Acidisarcina polymorpha: one gene and its partner. Each later gene encodes a partner of the first gene's protein in a complex. Links are inferred from orthologs where the notes say so. Each region holds a gene or a part of one and is shown on either strand. Other genes may lie near its edges.

Evidence for each region.
Region 2: the proteins of dnaN (region 1) and dnaX are in contact, whole or in part, in a cryo-EM structure (PDB 8GIZ), measured with the Escherichia coli proteins. The link is inferred for Acidisarcina polymorpha from one-to-one orthologs.

What each region holds. Positions count from the first base shown.
Region 1 is NZ_CP030840.1:2,399,013-2,406,563, forward strand. Bases 2,101-4,921 are described here. They hold dnaN (DNA polymerase III subunit beta), read right to left. Parts: upstream 4,187-4,921; coding sequence 3,014-4,186; downstream 2,101-3,013. Other genes in these bases: ACPOL_RS10395 (multicopper oxidase domain-containing protein), read left to right, coding at 2,101-2,930; ACPOL_RS10410 (DNA alkylation repair protein), read left to right, coding at 4,816-4,921. In the rest of the region: ACPOL_RS10390 (Ig-like domain-containing protein), read right to left, coding at 1-175; more of ACPOL_RS10395, read left to right, coding at 660-2,100; more of ACPOL_RS10410, read left to right, coding at 4,922-5,547; ACPOL_RS35455 (hypothetical protein), read right to left, coding at 5,653-5,787; rpsT (30S ribosomal protein S20), read right to left, coding at 5,838-6,113; ACPOL_RS10420 (amidohydrolase), read left to right, coding at 6,414-7,551. UniProt on the Escherichia coli protein: Confers DNA tethering and processivity to DNA polymerases and other proteins. Acts as a clamp, forming a ring around DNA (a reaction catalyzed by the clamp-loading complex) which diffuses in an ATP-independent manner freely and bidirectionally along dsDNA.
Region 2 is NZ_CP030840.1:5,816,854-5,824,464, reverse strand. Bases 2,530-5,410 are described here. They hold dnaX (DNA polymerase III subunit gamma/tau), read left to right. Parts: upstream 2,530-2,931; coding sequence 2,932-4,890; downstream 4,891-5,410. Other genes in these bases: recR (recombination mediator RecR), read left to right, coding at 5,350-5,410; ACPOL_RS24775 (YbaB/EbfC family nucleoid-associated protein), read left to right, coding at 4,908-5,234; ACPOL_RS24785 (hypothetical protein), read right to left, coding at 2,530-2,753. In the rest of the region: ACPOL_RS33250 (prepilin peptidase), read left to right, coding at 1-298; ACPOL_RS24800 (tetratricopeptide repeat protein), read right to left, coding at 350-1,219; ACPOL_RS24795 (SET domain-containing protein), read left to right, coding at 1,218-1,694; ACPOL_RS24790 (hypothetical protein), read left to right, coding at 1,838-2,071; more of ACPOL_RS24785, read right to left, coding at 2,295-2,529; more of recR, read left to right, coding at 5,411-5,949; ACPOL_RS24765 (response regulator), read right to left, coding at 6,138-6,509; ACPOL_RS24760 (ABC transporter ATP-binding protein), read left to right, coding at 6,784-7,611. UniProt on the Escherichia coli protein: Part of the beta sliding clamp loading complex, which hydrolyzes ATP to load the beta clamp onto primed DNA to form the DNA replication pre-initiation complex.

The DNA of each region.
Region 1 (7,551 bases):
CCGCGGCTTGCACGCTAAAGGTCGCCTGGGTGCGGCTTGCTCCCTCGAGAGTCGAGACACTCAACTCGATACGGGATGGTGTTTTCTCCGTCTTCGCTGTCTGGCCCACGGCGACCAGTGGCAGGATGACAGATAACCAACAGAATCCGGTCATCAACTTGATAACGGCGGACATCCGGGGAAATGCCCGGCCTGATGGAAGTCCAACTTCCGATTGCAAACGACTGACGATTCCTGCCTGGTACTTGCAAAGTTCTAAGCTGCTCGACTTCAAATCCATCCCTCAACCTGGAGCACACGCCACTCTCGTCCAAGGACCTTTCGATCCTCAAAGCTGGTGACTCAAACTGTATTGTATCTGCGTCAGGCGCAAACGCACCGCACCTCTGACCGGGAAAGCTGTTGGGGCAGACGATCGGAGCAGTGGTCAGCCGCCTATCGAGCGGTTACCGCAGTAACTCTGTCGCTAATGCCCTCGACATATACACTTCTTGTAGCCGCTCGGTTCACATCCCTTAGAGAGAATCCAGAGTGACGGCGGTGCTCCGCAAGCAGCCTTGACTTCAACCGCTTTCCAACCAACCGCTTTCCAATGGAGAGCGTGTCCCGGGATTTTGATCCTGGTGTTTCCGACAACACAGCAGTTTTGAGGAGATCCTTTGCGCTTTCTATCCGCGTCCGCACAAAGAAGTGTCTTTTGCCAGCTAGCTTTGCCGTTGCTTGTCTTAACGCCGGCCTCGATCGCTCTTGCCCAGCTGCCTGGCGGGATGCATGCCATGGCCGCTCCCGCTCTCGCTCAGGAATCTTACTCCAGCTTCGCTTCCGCGACACCGGCGGCGGACCCGGCCGACTCGGTCTGCGCGCGCCAGCCGGTTGGATCTGTCATTTCGTCGCCGAGCCAGTTGACCAGCACCAATGGTGTTCTGGAGACGACCTTCTCCTTTAAAAGGGTGGTCGATCAGGCTGGACTGACGCGCTATTGCTACATCTCGAACACCGGCGTCCAGGCCCCTACGTTGCGAGTGAACCCGGGCGATCAGCTCATCATTCACTTCGTGAATGACATCCCCGCCAGCGCAGCGGTCAAGGCCCAGGCCATGCCCGGCATGGTGATGAAGGGTGATGCGGCAGCCGCGGCCAGTAGTGATTGCAGCGCCACGTCGGTCGGCGCCACCTCGACCAACATGCATTTTCACGGCTTGAACGTATCACCGGCATGTCACCAGGATGAGGTCATCCACACCATCATTCAGCCAGGAGCCAGCTTCGACTACACCGTCCAGATTCCCGCGAATGAGCCTTCCGGGATGTACTGGTACCACCCTCATCCGCACGGATTCAGCCAGAGCCAGGTGCTGGGGGGCGCGACCGGGATAATCATCGTTGAGGGAATCCAGAACTTCAATTCCGCGGTGGCCGGCCTGCCGGAACGCATCCTGGTGATTCGCGATCAGGCGCTTACCTCCGCCGAACAGAAGATCTCCGGCGCCCAGCCGGGTGATGACCTCTCGCTCAACTACGTGCCCGTCAACTATCCCAAGTACACGCCCGGTGTCATTCAGACTCCGCCAGCTACCAAGGAATTCTGGAGAGTTGCGAATACTTCGGCTAATTCGCTCATTAATCTTGAAGTCAACATCGGCGCCACGCATCCCACCCTGCAGATTGTCGCCACCGACGGCGTGCCGGTGACTGACGGCAGCGGGAACCCAACCACTCTTTCGGCCCAGAATGTCGTGCTGCCGCCCGGCGCCCGGGTCGAGTTCATCTTAGTCACTCCCAACGCCGGACAGGGCGCCCAGTTGATTGCGCAAACGTGGAACAACGGTCCTCAAGGCGATGCCGACCCGGGCCGGCCGCTGGCCAATATCGTGGCCAGCGCTTCGACCAGCGATGGCGGCCTTCCTCGAACCTCCGGCACACCGGTCACCATCCCGGCCGTTAACCATTCGCTGCCGCCTTTGCGCTTCAAGGCGTTAGATTCGGCCGCGGCGACAGTGCAGCGCAACCTCTACTTCTCGATCAAATCCGATTTCAGCCAGTTCTATATCACCGTCGCCGGTCAGACACCTGCGCCCTTCAGCATGGATGGACCGCCCAACATCACCGTCCACGCGGGCACCGTCGAGCAGTGGACGATCAGCAATCATTCACTGATGGATCACGCCTTCCACATCCATCAGATCCACTTCCGCACCCTCGCCATCAATGGGAGCCCGGTCACCGACTATACCGAGCGCGACACCATCAACGTGCCCCACTGGAGCGGTTCGGGCGCCTACCCAAGCGTGACCCTGCTGATGGACTTTTCTGATCCTGATATCGTCGGCACCTTCGTCTATCACTGCCACATCCTCTCGCACGAAGATCTCGGCATGATGGGCTCGATTCAGGTGCTGCCCTCCACCTCGCCTGCGCCGACGCTTACCAGCATCAGCCGTAAATACGGGGCCTACGGCGCAGTCGTCACCGTCAACGGGACGAATCTCGGCGCCACTCAGGGCAACAGCACGCTCACCTTCAACGGCGTTCCGGCTTCGTCAACGTCCTTCTACACCATGACCTGGTCGAACACCAGCATCACCACCACGGTCCCCGCGCGGGCCACCACCGGCGATGTCGTCGTGACCGTCGCCGGCAATACCAGCAACGGCTTCGGCTTCGTCGTCTACCCCGACCCGGTGATCACCAGGATCTCGCCCACCAGCGGCCCCGCGGGAACTGTCGTCACCGTAACCGGCACCGCCCTCATGGATCCTCAGGGACAAGGTTTGGTGACCCTCAACAACGTCACCGTGCCGTTTACGGGGACGCAGTCGAACACCGCGCTGAGGGTCATCATTCCCAAGGGGGCGACCAGTGGGGAACTGCGCGTTCACGCCTCGGGAGCGGGCGACAGCAACGCCGCTTCTACCTTTACGGTGAACTAAACTACCTATCAACTAAACCGCTAGACAACAGAAATGCCGCGGAGAATCTCCGCGGCATTTGTTGTCTAGCTTCCAAAACTCTCTCAGATCCGCATCGGCATGATGATGTAACGGTAGCGGTATTCATCATCGGCATCCTCGGGACGAACCTGCCCCGCAGACTGCGCGTCTTTGAATTCGAGCCGCACTTCGCCGGCATTCCCGACCGCTCTCAAGAAGTCGATCAGGTAGGAAGAATTGAAGCCGACTACAATCGCATCGAAGTTGTAGGGCGTCTCGATGGTGTCTTCAGATTCGCCCGAGTCGGTCGAGGAGGAGGATATTTTTAGCTCATTCTGCTCCAACCGCATCTTCACCGCGCCCGAACGTTCGTCCGCAAACTGCGCAACCCGCTGGATCGAAGCCATTAAATCTTCGCTGCGCACCACCACGAATTTGTTATTGTCCCGTGGCAACACCGCTTCGTAGTTAGGGAACTGGCCAGTCAGCTTGCGCGAAGTCAGTGTCCGATGCCCAACTTTGAAGAACAAGGTATGGTCGTCATCCGAGAAATCGACGAACTCGGCATCGCTGTTCGAGAGCAGCGATTGCAGCTCCGATAAAGCTTTGCGCGGAATCAGCGTCCGCTTCTCGCCGCTGATATTCGCCAGCGACTCGCCCGTCTTCTCCACATGCGCCAGCCGGTGGCCATCCGTCGCCACCATCGCCAGGCTCTCCGCCTTCAGGATCAGCAGCGCTCCGTTGAGCGTGTAGCGCGACTCTTCGTTCGAAATCGCAAAGATCGTCTTGCCGATCATGTTCTTAAGCGATGCCGAGGGAATCTTGGTGACGCCTGCCTCAGGAAAGGCTGGAACCTGGGGAAAATTCGCGCGCGCCATACCGACCATCTTGGTGTTCGATCGTCCCGAGCGGATCTGTACCCAGTGGTTGTCCATCAGCTTGATCGAGATGTCGCCATCGCCGAGCAGCTTGATGTAGTCGTAGAGTTTGCGCGCAGGAATCGTGCACGCGCCTGGCTTCTTGACCTTTGCCGCACAGGAAGTCTTGATGCTCTGGTCGAGGTCGGTGGCGGTAATCGTCAGCCGGTCGTCAGCGGCTTCGATAAGGAAATTCGACAGGATGGGTATGGTCGTTTTCCGCTCCACCACACTTTGGGTCGCGGTCAGTTCGCGCAGCAACTCAGCGCGACTGACGCTGATCTCCATGGCTCCGCTAGCCACCAGCGGCTTCTCCTGCTCCAACTCTAAGCCCGGCATAGTGCATCGCCCCCTCTTGTCGGTTTGCCACACTCTACACCACTACAGCCGAAAAGGCACACTGGTGTTTATGGCAGACTGCTACTGCCCTCATTCTAGTGAGAATTTTGATGGCCGGCCCTGCGGAAAACTGGTCATTCCGGTGGAAGTCAAGGTCAGAACAGGAAATGAGTTTTCCTGGATCGGGATGGATGGAAGCGCCGTTCTCTATGCCGGCGGCAGTCACCGTCTCCGTCCCAAGAACGACTGCTTTTAAGACTGTTCTTAAAGTCTTATTGAAACCAGTAGCAGTAATAGTTAGCCGTGGATAAGTGGAAACCGAGCCCAAAACCCATGCCACGGCGCTGCTAGTCTATGGCCCGGATTTAGAAATCCTGTCCTCTCAAAAAGCACAATCAGGAAAGTCGGGGCCGGTCTCTCACGGAACCGCCGAGTTTCCCAAGTTCTGCACAGTCTCTCCAAAGAGCCTGGTGTGGAAACCATGCGGTGGAAGTGGAAAGCATGGTCCCGCACACTGGGGATGCGCCAGTGCGCGCGCCCCGCCTTGCACAGAAGACGCATTTTCCTAAGTTTCCTCAACGCTCGGGATGACTCGTGAGACAACAGTTAGGAGAGAGGTTTGAGTCGAGATGCCGGCCACCGCCAAAAGTGAAGCGAAGCCGCAAACTCGGCTGGCCCTGCTGCGGGAGCTTGAAGCGGTCGCCGATGAGCGCAAAGCACAGAGTCATGCCTGGTTTTTCAAAACCGGCAAGGGGGAGTACGGGGAAGGCGACATCTTTCTCGGTATCACCGTTCCCATCGCGCGAAAAATAGCCCTCCGCTATACTCACCTGCCGCTCGCGGAGATAGAGAAGCTGCTCGCCTCGCCTATTCACGAACATCGCTTCGCCGCGCTCGAGATCCTGGTTGTGCAATACGAACGAGGCGACGAGATGCTACGCCAGCAGATTTATGATTTTTACCTGCAGAATACGCGCCGGGCGAACAACTGGGACCTGGTCGACACCTCCGCCCCATACATCGTCGGCGAGCACCTCAGGACGCGGCCGCGGGCCGTTCTCGATCGGCTGGCAGCCTCGTCCATGCTGTGGGAGAGGCGGATCGCCATGGTCGCGACCCTTGGTCTGGTGCGCCACGGAGAAATCAAAGACAGCTTCCGCATCGCCAAGCGGCTCTTCAACGACAAAGAGCCGCTCATTCACAAGGCTACGGGATGGATCCTTCGCGAAGCCGGAAAGGTCTCGCGAGAAGAGCTGATCCAATTTCTCGAAAAGTATGCGGCGAAGATGCCGCGGACGACCTTGCGGTATGCGATTGAGCGGTTTTCGCCGGAGGAGCGGAAGCAGTGGCTGAAGCGCTAGCGTCCCCAGCTCGCACTGCGAAGCAACACTTGCAGGCAGCGCCGTTGTTGACCGGGCCGCGCGTTTGCTTGTTGAGATCTTTGGCTCGAGGGACGCCATCTGCTTTCAAAGACGACGACGGGCCCCGTCCCAGGCGGCCAGCTGCCACTGCACCGAATCCAGTGCGGACGCAATGGCCGTCAGATCGGGAGCGATGAATTCCGGAATCAGTTGTCGAACGCCGGTGACGCTGCCGGACATGAGCCCTTTACCAAGCTCACAGCTGACACGGTGGTTCGCAGGCAGCCTTATTAAGCAGCTTTGACGAGCAACGCCTTGACCCGCGCATTCAGCCGGCTCTTGTACCGCGACGCGGTGTTGTCATGCAGAATGCCCTTCTGCACGCTCTTGTCGAGCGCCGAGGTGGTCAGCCGCAGCTGCTCCTGCGCGGCGGTGTGGTCGCCCTTCGCGATCGCCTCGCGCAAGCTGCGCAGGCTGCCACGGACGCGGCTCCGGTTGGCACGGTTCACGGCTGTTTTCTTTTCGGTCTGACGGGCGCGCTTGAGCGAAGATACATGGTTCGCCATCTTGATAAATCCTTATCTAACCCGGTAAAGGGTGCTGGAAATGGAATGCGCGCAGATAGACATCTTCTTTCATGCCGCGCAAACCTTAAGTTTATTGGAATTTGGGGTCGTGGTCAATCCAGGATGGCGCTCTCTCAAGGTGCTAGTTCATAAGAGTAGGCGAACTCGCTGTTCTCCCTTAGGTGTGCAGAAGGAACTAACTTCATGCGGCGGGTTGATGAAGCCTGAAATCTATCTTTCCGATACACTTGACTTTCCGCTTCCTATTCACACACTGATATCGGATCGAGGCCAATGTTCATGCTGTTGACGAGGCGCGTTGTATCTGCTGTAACTGTGTCGTTTCTTGCGGCGGCTGCTTTTGCCCAGACTGCCTCGCCTTCGTCGCCTAAAGATATGGTGATTTCGAACGCGACAGTGATGACTGTGACCCACGGTACCCTCGAACATGCCAGCGTGTGGATCCATGACGGCAAGATCGCCGGAGTCGGCGCCAGCGTTGCCGCTCCAGCCGACGCCGTCAAAGTCGATGCGAGCGGCAAATTTCTGACCCCGGGAATTATCGATCCGCACTCCCACTCCGCGCTCGATAGCGATGTCAACGAGGCCACCAGCCCGGTCACGCCCAGCATGATGATGATCGATGCATTCGATAACCGGGACAAGGCCCTCTACCAGGCCCTGGCTGGCGGCGTCACTACAGAGCTGCTCCTGCATGGATCGGCAAACATGATCGGCGGGCAGGCGGTGGTTATCAAGAACAAGTTTGGGCTCTCCCGCGATGCCATGATTTTTCCCAACGCACCGCGCTCTATCAAATTTGCCAGCGGCGAAAATCCCAAGCGGGTTTACGGCAGCCGTAACCAGCTACCATCGACGCGCATGGGGAACTTTGAGGTGATGCGCCAGTCCTTTGAAGACGCCAAGGCCTACATGGCCAAATGGGACGCTTACAACGCGAAGGTTGCCAAGGGGGACAAGGAAGCCGAGAAGCCTGGTGTTGATCTCAAGCTCGAGGCCCTGGCCGATGTCTTGCGCGGTAAGCTCTATGTCCAGATTCATTGCTACCGCGCCGACGAATTCCTCACTGAAGAGGCGATCGCCAAGCAGTATGGTTACAAGATTCGCGCCTTTCACCATGCTTTAGAAATGTACAAGGTCGCCCCGACGATCGCGGCGGACGGCACCGCTATCGCCACCTTCGCGGATTGGTGGGGATACAAGGACGAAGCCTGGGACGCGATTCCGTGGAATGCCGTGATGTCGATGCGGCAAGGTGTGCGGGTGGCTCTGAAGAGCGACTCGAACGACTACATTCGCCGGCTCAACCAGGAGGCCGGCAAGATGGTCCGGTACGGCGGGGCGACGGAGGAAGAAGCGCTCAAGATGGTCACACTCAATGCGGCGTGGATCATCGGTGTCGACGACCGCGTGGGCT
Region 2 (7,611 bases), 3.4 Mb from region 1 along the record:
GATCCGCTGGCTTTACTGGCTCGCCCGGAGGCGAGAGGGCATTGGGCTCGGCGATGCCAAGCTGCTGGCTATGATCGCCGCCTGGATGGGGCTCTGGCAAGCTGGGCTGGCACTATTTCTAGCTGTCGTAGCGGCGGCAGCTTACGGCCTCATCCTCATTGCTTTGCGTAGAAGACTGGCGACAGCATCGAAGCTCGCCCTTCGCATTCCGCTCGGAGCTTTCCTTGGAGCTGGCGGGATCTTTGCCCTCTTTGAAGGGATGGACGCTCTAAAGTGGTACTTTGACTTATACCGGTAGCCCCCTCAATCGAAGCGACTTAGTGCGAGCTACGTTAGAAAGCCTCTTGGGCTACGGCTTTTTCGAAGAGATTAGCTCTGCGAGCGCCTTTCGGGCGGTCTTGGCGTTGGGGCCATCGGGCACTGCTTCCAGGTAAATCTCATAGTTCTGCTCCGCTTCCTGAGGAAGGTTCATCTTCCTCGCCGCCTCGGCCAACCAGAAGACCGCCTCGGCATCTTCATGATTGAAGCTGGTCGCGTCTTTGAAGCGCGCATAAGCCCCCTTGAAGTCCCCCGTCTTCAAATAGAACTGACCCACGCGAACGTCCTCAGTTGCCCGTTTTTGGTCGTAAACGTCGGATGAGCCGTCGGGGGATTCGAGCTTGAGCTGCTTGCGCGCGGGATCGTCCAAGCCAAGTTTGTCGATGTTATCGCGGCTCGAACTCCCATTGGCCTCCGTGCCGCTCGTCGAGCCCGGTGCGGTGGGCGCGGGTGCGTCCGGCGTCGCCGCCGACTTCGCATCAGCTGCCGCTGCTGCGGCCGCCTGTTTCGAGACATCTTCGGGGAACGGGTTGTCTTCAGCTGTAGTGGCCTTCTTTTTGGGGGCTGGAGCCTCTGGCGGTGTTTTACTGTCTGGGTGTGTCTTGCTCTGGTCTTTATTGGCCGCGCTGGTATTTCCTGCATCGGACTGACTTGAAGCAGGCGGAGGTTGACTTGCGTTCTGCGCATGCGCGGGAATGAGCACCGCGACAACGCTGGCCATCAGCAGTCCGACAGCGAAGAAGACCCGGTTTTGCATACTCACCCCGGCAACCAGCAGTTCGCTCCAGTCTTTCGACCTGCGCCACTGCTCCCATTTTAGACGCATCAACGGAGGCTCACGGAGCTTCTCAACTTTCGCCTCCCTGCTGCCCAGCTTATTGCTATACTCTCGGAAATCCATGGGCTTGATTATTCGTTCTTCCAGCATTCACGCCGCCGGTTGCTACACCACAAAGCGGATCGCCAACGGCTCCCGAATCGTCGAGTACACCGGTCAGCGCATCACCAAAGACGTAGCCGACGAACGATACAAAGACTCAATCGTCACCTACCTTTTCGGTCTAGGCGACGGCACTTACGTGATCGATGGGCATGGGGTCGCGATGTTCATCAATCACTCCTGCGATGCGAACTGTGAGACCGATGAAACTGACGGGCGCGTCTGGATCAAGGCCATCCGCGACATCGCCGCCGGCGAGGAACTGCTTTACGACTACAATCTCTACGATGGCGACGAAGATCCCGCCACGTGCAATTGCGGTGCGGCGAAATGCCGAGGATCGATGTACTCGGTCGAAGAGTTGAAGCGTCGAAAGAAGGCTGCCGTCGGGAAAGGCTCGCATAACGGTGCCGTAAGGAACGCGCGATCGAAGTAGGTTCGATTCTCAGAGTTATAGCCTACCAGTGGTCGCACGTTCGTGAAGAAACCTGACTGCCTGGTAAGAGACCCCTCTTTTACCGCTGTACATCGTTTATTCACAATCCACCGCTACACTCGACGCCTGAGGATAGAGCAAGCATGCCCAGTGAAATCGAAGAACTCGATCGCCTGCAAGAGAGTTACAAAGCGGCTGTAGATGTGTGGGTAGCTGCAATCCGGTATGAAGAGGCGCTCGCGTCGGTCAATCACACCGTCGCCGAGATTGACCAATGGGAACACGCCGCAGCCCGAGAGGACGTGGCGAGAAAGAAAGTCAAGGCAGCGAAGCTCGCCTATGAGTCGGCGCTTCGTGAGAAGTTTTTCAATTTCTAGCCGGGCTTTTGGATGTCACTCGCGCCTGCCGCATTCGCCATCAACAAGCGATATGTGACATCCATTTTGCCTGTCTTTCTACGCTGTTAGGGCAGAAGTACTGTGTTGGTGTGATGTGCGGAAGTTGGCTCGTCAGGCTTTGCCACAAGGACTAGCCTGACGAGTAGATTGCTTCGCATTCGGCAACTGTACGTTTGCTCTTCGTGATGCTTTGCCTACATGCTCAAGAGGGAGAATTGGCCGGCGCCGCGCCGTTCTCGCCACCCTGCTTATGCTCCTGCCAGCGCTGCTGCTGCTTGGCTTGCATCTGCTCAAACTTCTGCTTCTGCGTATCGTTCAGCACCGCTTCGATCTTCGTGTTGCTGTCGTCGCGCAGGCTCTTCATCTTTGCCATCTTGTCGGATTTGCTCATGGACTGGTCCTGGCGCAGGGCCTCCATTTGCTGTTGCCTGTCGGCAAGGATCGGTTTGATCTGATTTTCCTGGTCGGCGGAGAGCTTGAGCCTCTTGGCCAGGTGATCGGCCTGTTGATCGGGGCTCATCGACTGATGGTAATGCATGGGTTGAGCGCTCTGCGCTGGGGCTGATTGCTGCTGGGCCGCGGTATCCGTTTGCGCGAAAGCTGCGCTGCCCGCAACTGCGAGGACACCACTTAGTGCAAGACTACAAAGGCTTTTTCGCATTTCCGTTTCCTCCAACTACATCTTTAAGAACACCACCTCAACGCAGAAGGTTGCGGCCTTAATTGCCGTGAACGGTAGCTTGAGTTTTCCGCAGGAAGCTCCTCGCTGAGACAAAGGCATCTTGCTGCAAGCGATACAATCGATCCAGGCGCTTCACCGATAACCCGAACTGAATCCCATGGCATACCTCGTACTCGCCCGTAAATATCGTCCCCAATTTTTTTCCGATGTCGCCGGGCAGGACCATGTCACGCGCACTCTGATGAATGCGCTCTCTCAGGGCAGAATCGCCCACGGCTACATCTTTAGCGGCCACCGCGGCATTGGCAAGACAACTATCGCGCGAATCCTGGCCATGGCCCTGAACTGCCGCAATGCCATCGGCTCCGCACAGCGTCCGACCGCGGAGCCTTGTGGTGTCTGCGAATCTTGCACCGAGATCCGCGCCGGGAATGCGGTTGACGTGATTGAGATCGATGCCGCCACGAACCGCGGCATTGACGAGATTCGCGAACTTCGTGACGCTGCCCGCTATCGTCCGGCTCGCGACCGTTACAAGATTTACATCCTCGACGAGGCGCACCAGATTACGGACGCTGCCTTCAACGCCCTCCTCAAGACGCTCGAAGAGCCGCCCGACCACGTCGTCTTCATGATGGCGACAACCCAGCCAGAAGATATTCCGCAGACTATCCGTTCGCGGTGTCAACATTTCAGCTTCCACGCGGTCAAGTTCGACGACATTCTCGAGCAACTGCGCACCATCGCCGCCCAGGAAAACGTTACGGCTACTCCGGCGGCTCTGGCTCTGCTCGCGGAGGCCGGTGACGGATCGATGCGCGATGCGCTCTCAATCATGGACCAGGCGATCGCCAGTGCTCCGGTCACCGGGGACCAGCCCCATTTGGATGCGCCGCAGATTCTTGAGTTAATGGGCAGCGTTCCCAATACTGTCTTCGAGCGGCTCATGGAGGCGATCAGCGAAAACCAGAGCGCCACCGTGATCGAGGAGATAAACCGTCTGCTCAATGCGGGAAACAGTCCGGCACAGCTCGCCCGGCAGTTCGTTCGCTATCTGCGCAATTGCCTGATGGCCCGGCTGGGCGGGGAGTCCAGCGAGCTCCTGCAGATTTCTCCAGATGAGCGGGCACGCGCCGCTCGTTCGGCAATGCTGTTCTCTGAAGAAGACCTGACTCGCTTTCTGGACGTGATGTTGCGCACCTTTGATCAGCTGAACTACCGGCAGGAGCAGCGCTTTCATCTAGAACTTGGCCTTTTGAAATTGGTCCACTTGCAGCGCTTGCTGCCCGTGGAGCAGTTTCTCAGTCAATTGCCAGTTCCCGGAAAAACGCCCGGTGGTGGCGGCCTGCCTGGCGGCGGTCCAGTCAGGACGCTTCGCAGCACTAGTCCGGCGCCGCCATCACAAGCCCCAACCGCCAGTCCAAGTTCCCAGCAACCGGGGGCGAAAGCGAATTCCCTTCCAGCCGTGCCGTTCTCGCCCTTTGGCGCCGAGACTGACCGGAAGATGGAAGACCAAGCTGCCAAGTCTGAAAGCAGCCCGCCACCAGTCCCAGCGGCAATGTCCGTTCCTCGTGCCCCAACCCCGCTGGAGGTAACATCTTCAGCCGTCGAAATGCCAGACGCAGTCGCTCTTGCCGGTCCAGTGTCAACCGAATCGGAGCCAGAGAACAGGGTGGTGCAGGTCGAGCGAACCCTACCTACGTTCGATCTGGATACACTGCGCGATGCAGTGAGCAATGCGCTTGAAGCCGCCGGTCACCATACCGCCGCAGCGTTGCTCTCGAACGGCAACTGGCTTGAGGCAGATGGCAATGTAAGGGTCGAAGTCCGAATCAAGCAGACGATGCTCGGCCTGACCATGAATGCCGAAGCCGAGAAGATCGTCAAAACGGCGGCGCGGGAGACCGGATTCACCCGGCCGATTTCTATTATTTCGGCTGCCAATGGAGACGCAACCCCGGCCAACGGTAGTCCGCGCACCGCAGCAAAGCGCCCCGCCGCTGCAGGCAGTGTGCAGTCCGAAGCGTTGGCCCATCCACTGGTGAAGCAGGCTCTCGAATTATTTAACGGCGAAGTGCGCAGTGTCCTGGACCTGCGCGAGAAACGGAATGGGTGATAAGAGTGGAGATACCGATGAATCCTTTAAAGATGCAGGAAATGCTCGGCCAGGCACGAGCCATGCAGGAGCAGCTACAACAGAAGATGAGTGAAACCGTGGTCGAAGCCAACTCCGGCGGCGGCGCAGTCTGCGTCCGCATGAATGGCCAAAAGCAACTTCAAAAGCTCACCATCGATCCGTCGGCGGTTCTGGGACTAAGCGGCAGCGCTGCAGATGTCGAGATGCTTGAAGACCTTATCATCGCTGCGATCAATGACGCAGGCCGCCGCGTGGATGACGCCATGAAGACGGGTCTCTCGTCGATGCTAGGCGGCCTCAATCTGCCTCCGGGATTGATTTAATCATTGATCTAGAAACTCTAGGATTGATCTAGAAAGATCAAGGATCGACCTAGAGTCTGTTAGCAAACCCTTCTCCAAAGAGACGACTCACCAACTTTGCATTCAAAGGAACCATTTGTCTCGATTTGCCGAACCGATGTCGCAACTGATCGAAGAATTGCGCAAGCTTCCTGGAATCGGCGCCAAAAGCGCCCAGCGGCTGGCTTTCCATATCCTGCGCTCGCCTGCTTCTGACGCGGAAGCGCTGGCCATGGCGGTGCGCGAGTTGAAGGCCAAGCTCAGACTTTGCTCAGTGTGCAACAACATCACCGACGTGGATCCATGCGTCTATTGCTCCAGCCCCACCCGCAACCAGCATCTAGTGTGCGTGGTCGAGGAGCCTACCAACATCGGCAGCATTGAAAAGACCCGGAGCTACAACGGCGTCTACCACGTTCTGCACGGCACACTGTCTCCTCTGCATGGCGTCGGTCCTGAACATTTGAGAACCGGGAACCTCCTGGCGCGGGTTGAGCGTGGCGAAATCGAAGAAGTCATCCTCGCCACCAATCCGACCGTCGAGGGAGAAGCCACCGCCGGTTACCTCGCCGAACTGCTTCATGCCACGCCCGTGAAAGTCACCCGCATCGCGACGGGCGTTCCCGCAGGGAGCGATATTGAATATGCAGACGAGGTCACCATCTCTCGCGCTATCGAAGGTCGCCGTGAGATCTAAGCCTGGAGATGGAATCGGCCATTTCCTTGGCTGAAGAGGTCGTGTCCCAGGCGTGCATGACCTCAGGCTGCTTGACGAATCAGAGGGAACAAGAGTCGGGGGTGCCGCGAATTACTTCTTTCGGCTTCTTCCTGGAGGAAAAAGCCTGCCAGCGAGGCACTCCGCTTCCGAGTGCCTGTGATTCTGCTCTAACCCTTGAGTTTGGCGAGCAGATCTTGCGGATGGACGGGCTTTGCCAAAATCTCAAACTCGTGTCCCTGGCTCCTGGCCTTGTCGAGCAGGTCCGCGGTTGCAGCCTGACCGGAAAACAGCAAAATCTTACAGGACGGGAGAATCTTGCGAATCGTAATCGCCGCGTCGATGCCATTCAGATCGGGCATGATGACATCGCTGATCAGCATTTCAGGTTGCAGAGTGCCGGCTAGTTCGACCGCTCTTTCTCCGGAGTAAACGGCCGTGGCGTCGAACCCGGCCTGGTTCAAGATGATTACAAGGGTATCGGCAATCACTCGTTCATCGTCGGCGACGAGTACTTTTGGCTTAGCTACAGTCTCTGGCATTCGTTCCTTTTCTTCTCTTTGGCTTGTCTTTACTGGGTAAAACGACGCTTTCCGGGCTTACGCCCCAAAGCAAAAATGCGGGGAATCAAGAAAGCACAAGGTCTGGATTCGAAATCTCCTTCTCAGATGATACGCTTCCCTCAAGGGATGCTTTTCCATCTTGAACGCCGTCCCTCAGCCAGCGCCATTTGGACTTGCGCTCTGGCCCCAGGATCGGCCGAATCCCGGTGATTCCACGATACTTCAGTTTACTTTGTCAGTGAGATAAATGCCGATGGTTGAAGCCAAGATTCAGACCGATACGGAGACGATTATCCGTGCTCAGCAGGTCGAGAAGTTCTACTCGCAGCCGAGCGAAAACCGGATCCAGGTGATCGCTCCGACCGATCTCTCGATTGTACCGGGCGAAATTGTGGCGCTCCTCGGCCCCTCCGGCTCTGGCAAATCCACTCTGCTGCGCATGCTGTCCGGCCTCTCGACTCCATCGGCCGGCCAGGTGCTCTGGCATGGCAAACCAATTGGCTCGGTCCAGATCAACGTCTCGATTGTCTTTCAGAGTTTCGCCTTGTTCCCGTGGCTCACCGTTCTTGAAAACGTCGAAGCGCCCCTCAAGGCGCGTGGCATGGAACCAGACGAGCGCCGTGAACGAAGTATGCGCATCCTCGACACTGTCGGTCTGGACGGTTTTCAAGCCGCTTATCCCAAGGAGCTTTCCGGCGGCATGCGCCAACGCGTCGGCTTCGCCCGGGCGCTGGTCGTTGAGCCCGAAGTGCTTTTCATGGACGAACCGTTCTCGGCGCTAGACGTATTGACCGCAGAGAACCTCCGCTCCGAACTGCTCGAATTGTGGGAGAAGAAGACCATACCCACGAAGTCCATCTTCATCGTCACCCACAACATTGAAGAAGCCGTACTCTTAGCAGACCGGATTATTGTCCTGGGCCGCAATCCCGGCCATATTCGCACCGATTTCAAGGTCACGCTGCTGCACCCGCGCGACCGCAAGGCTGCACCTTTTACCGGCATCGTTGACTATATCTACAAAGTCCTCACCCGGCCGGATGTCATCCCCGCCAACGAACCGACGCATCAGCATCCGTCC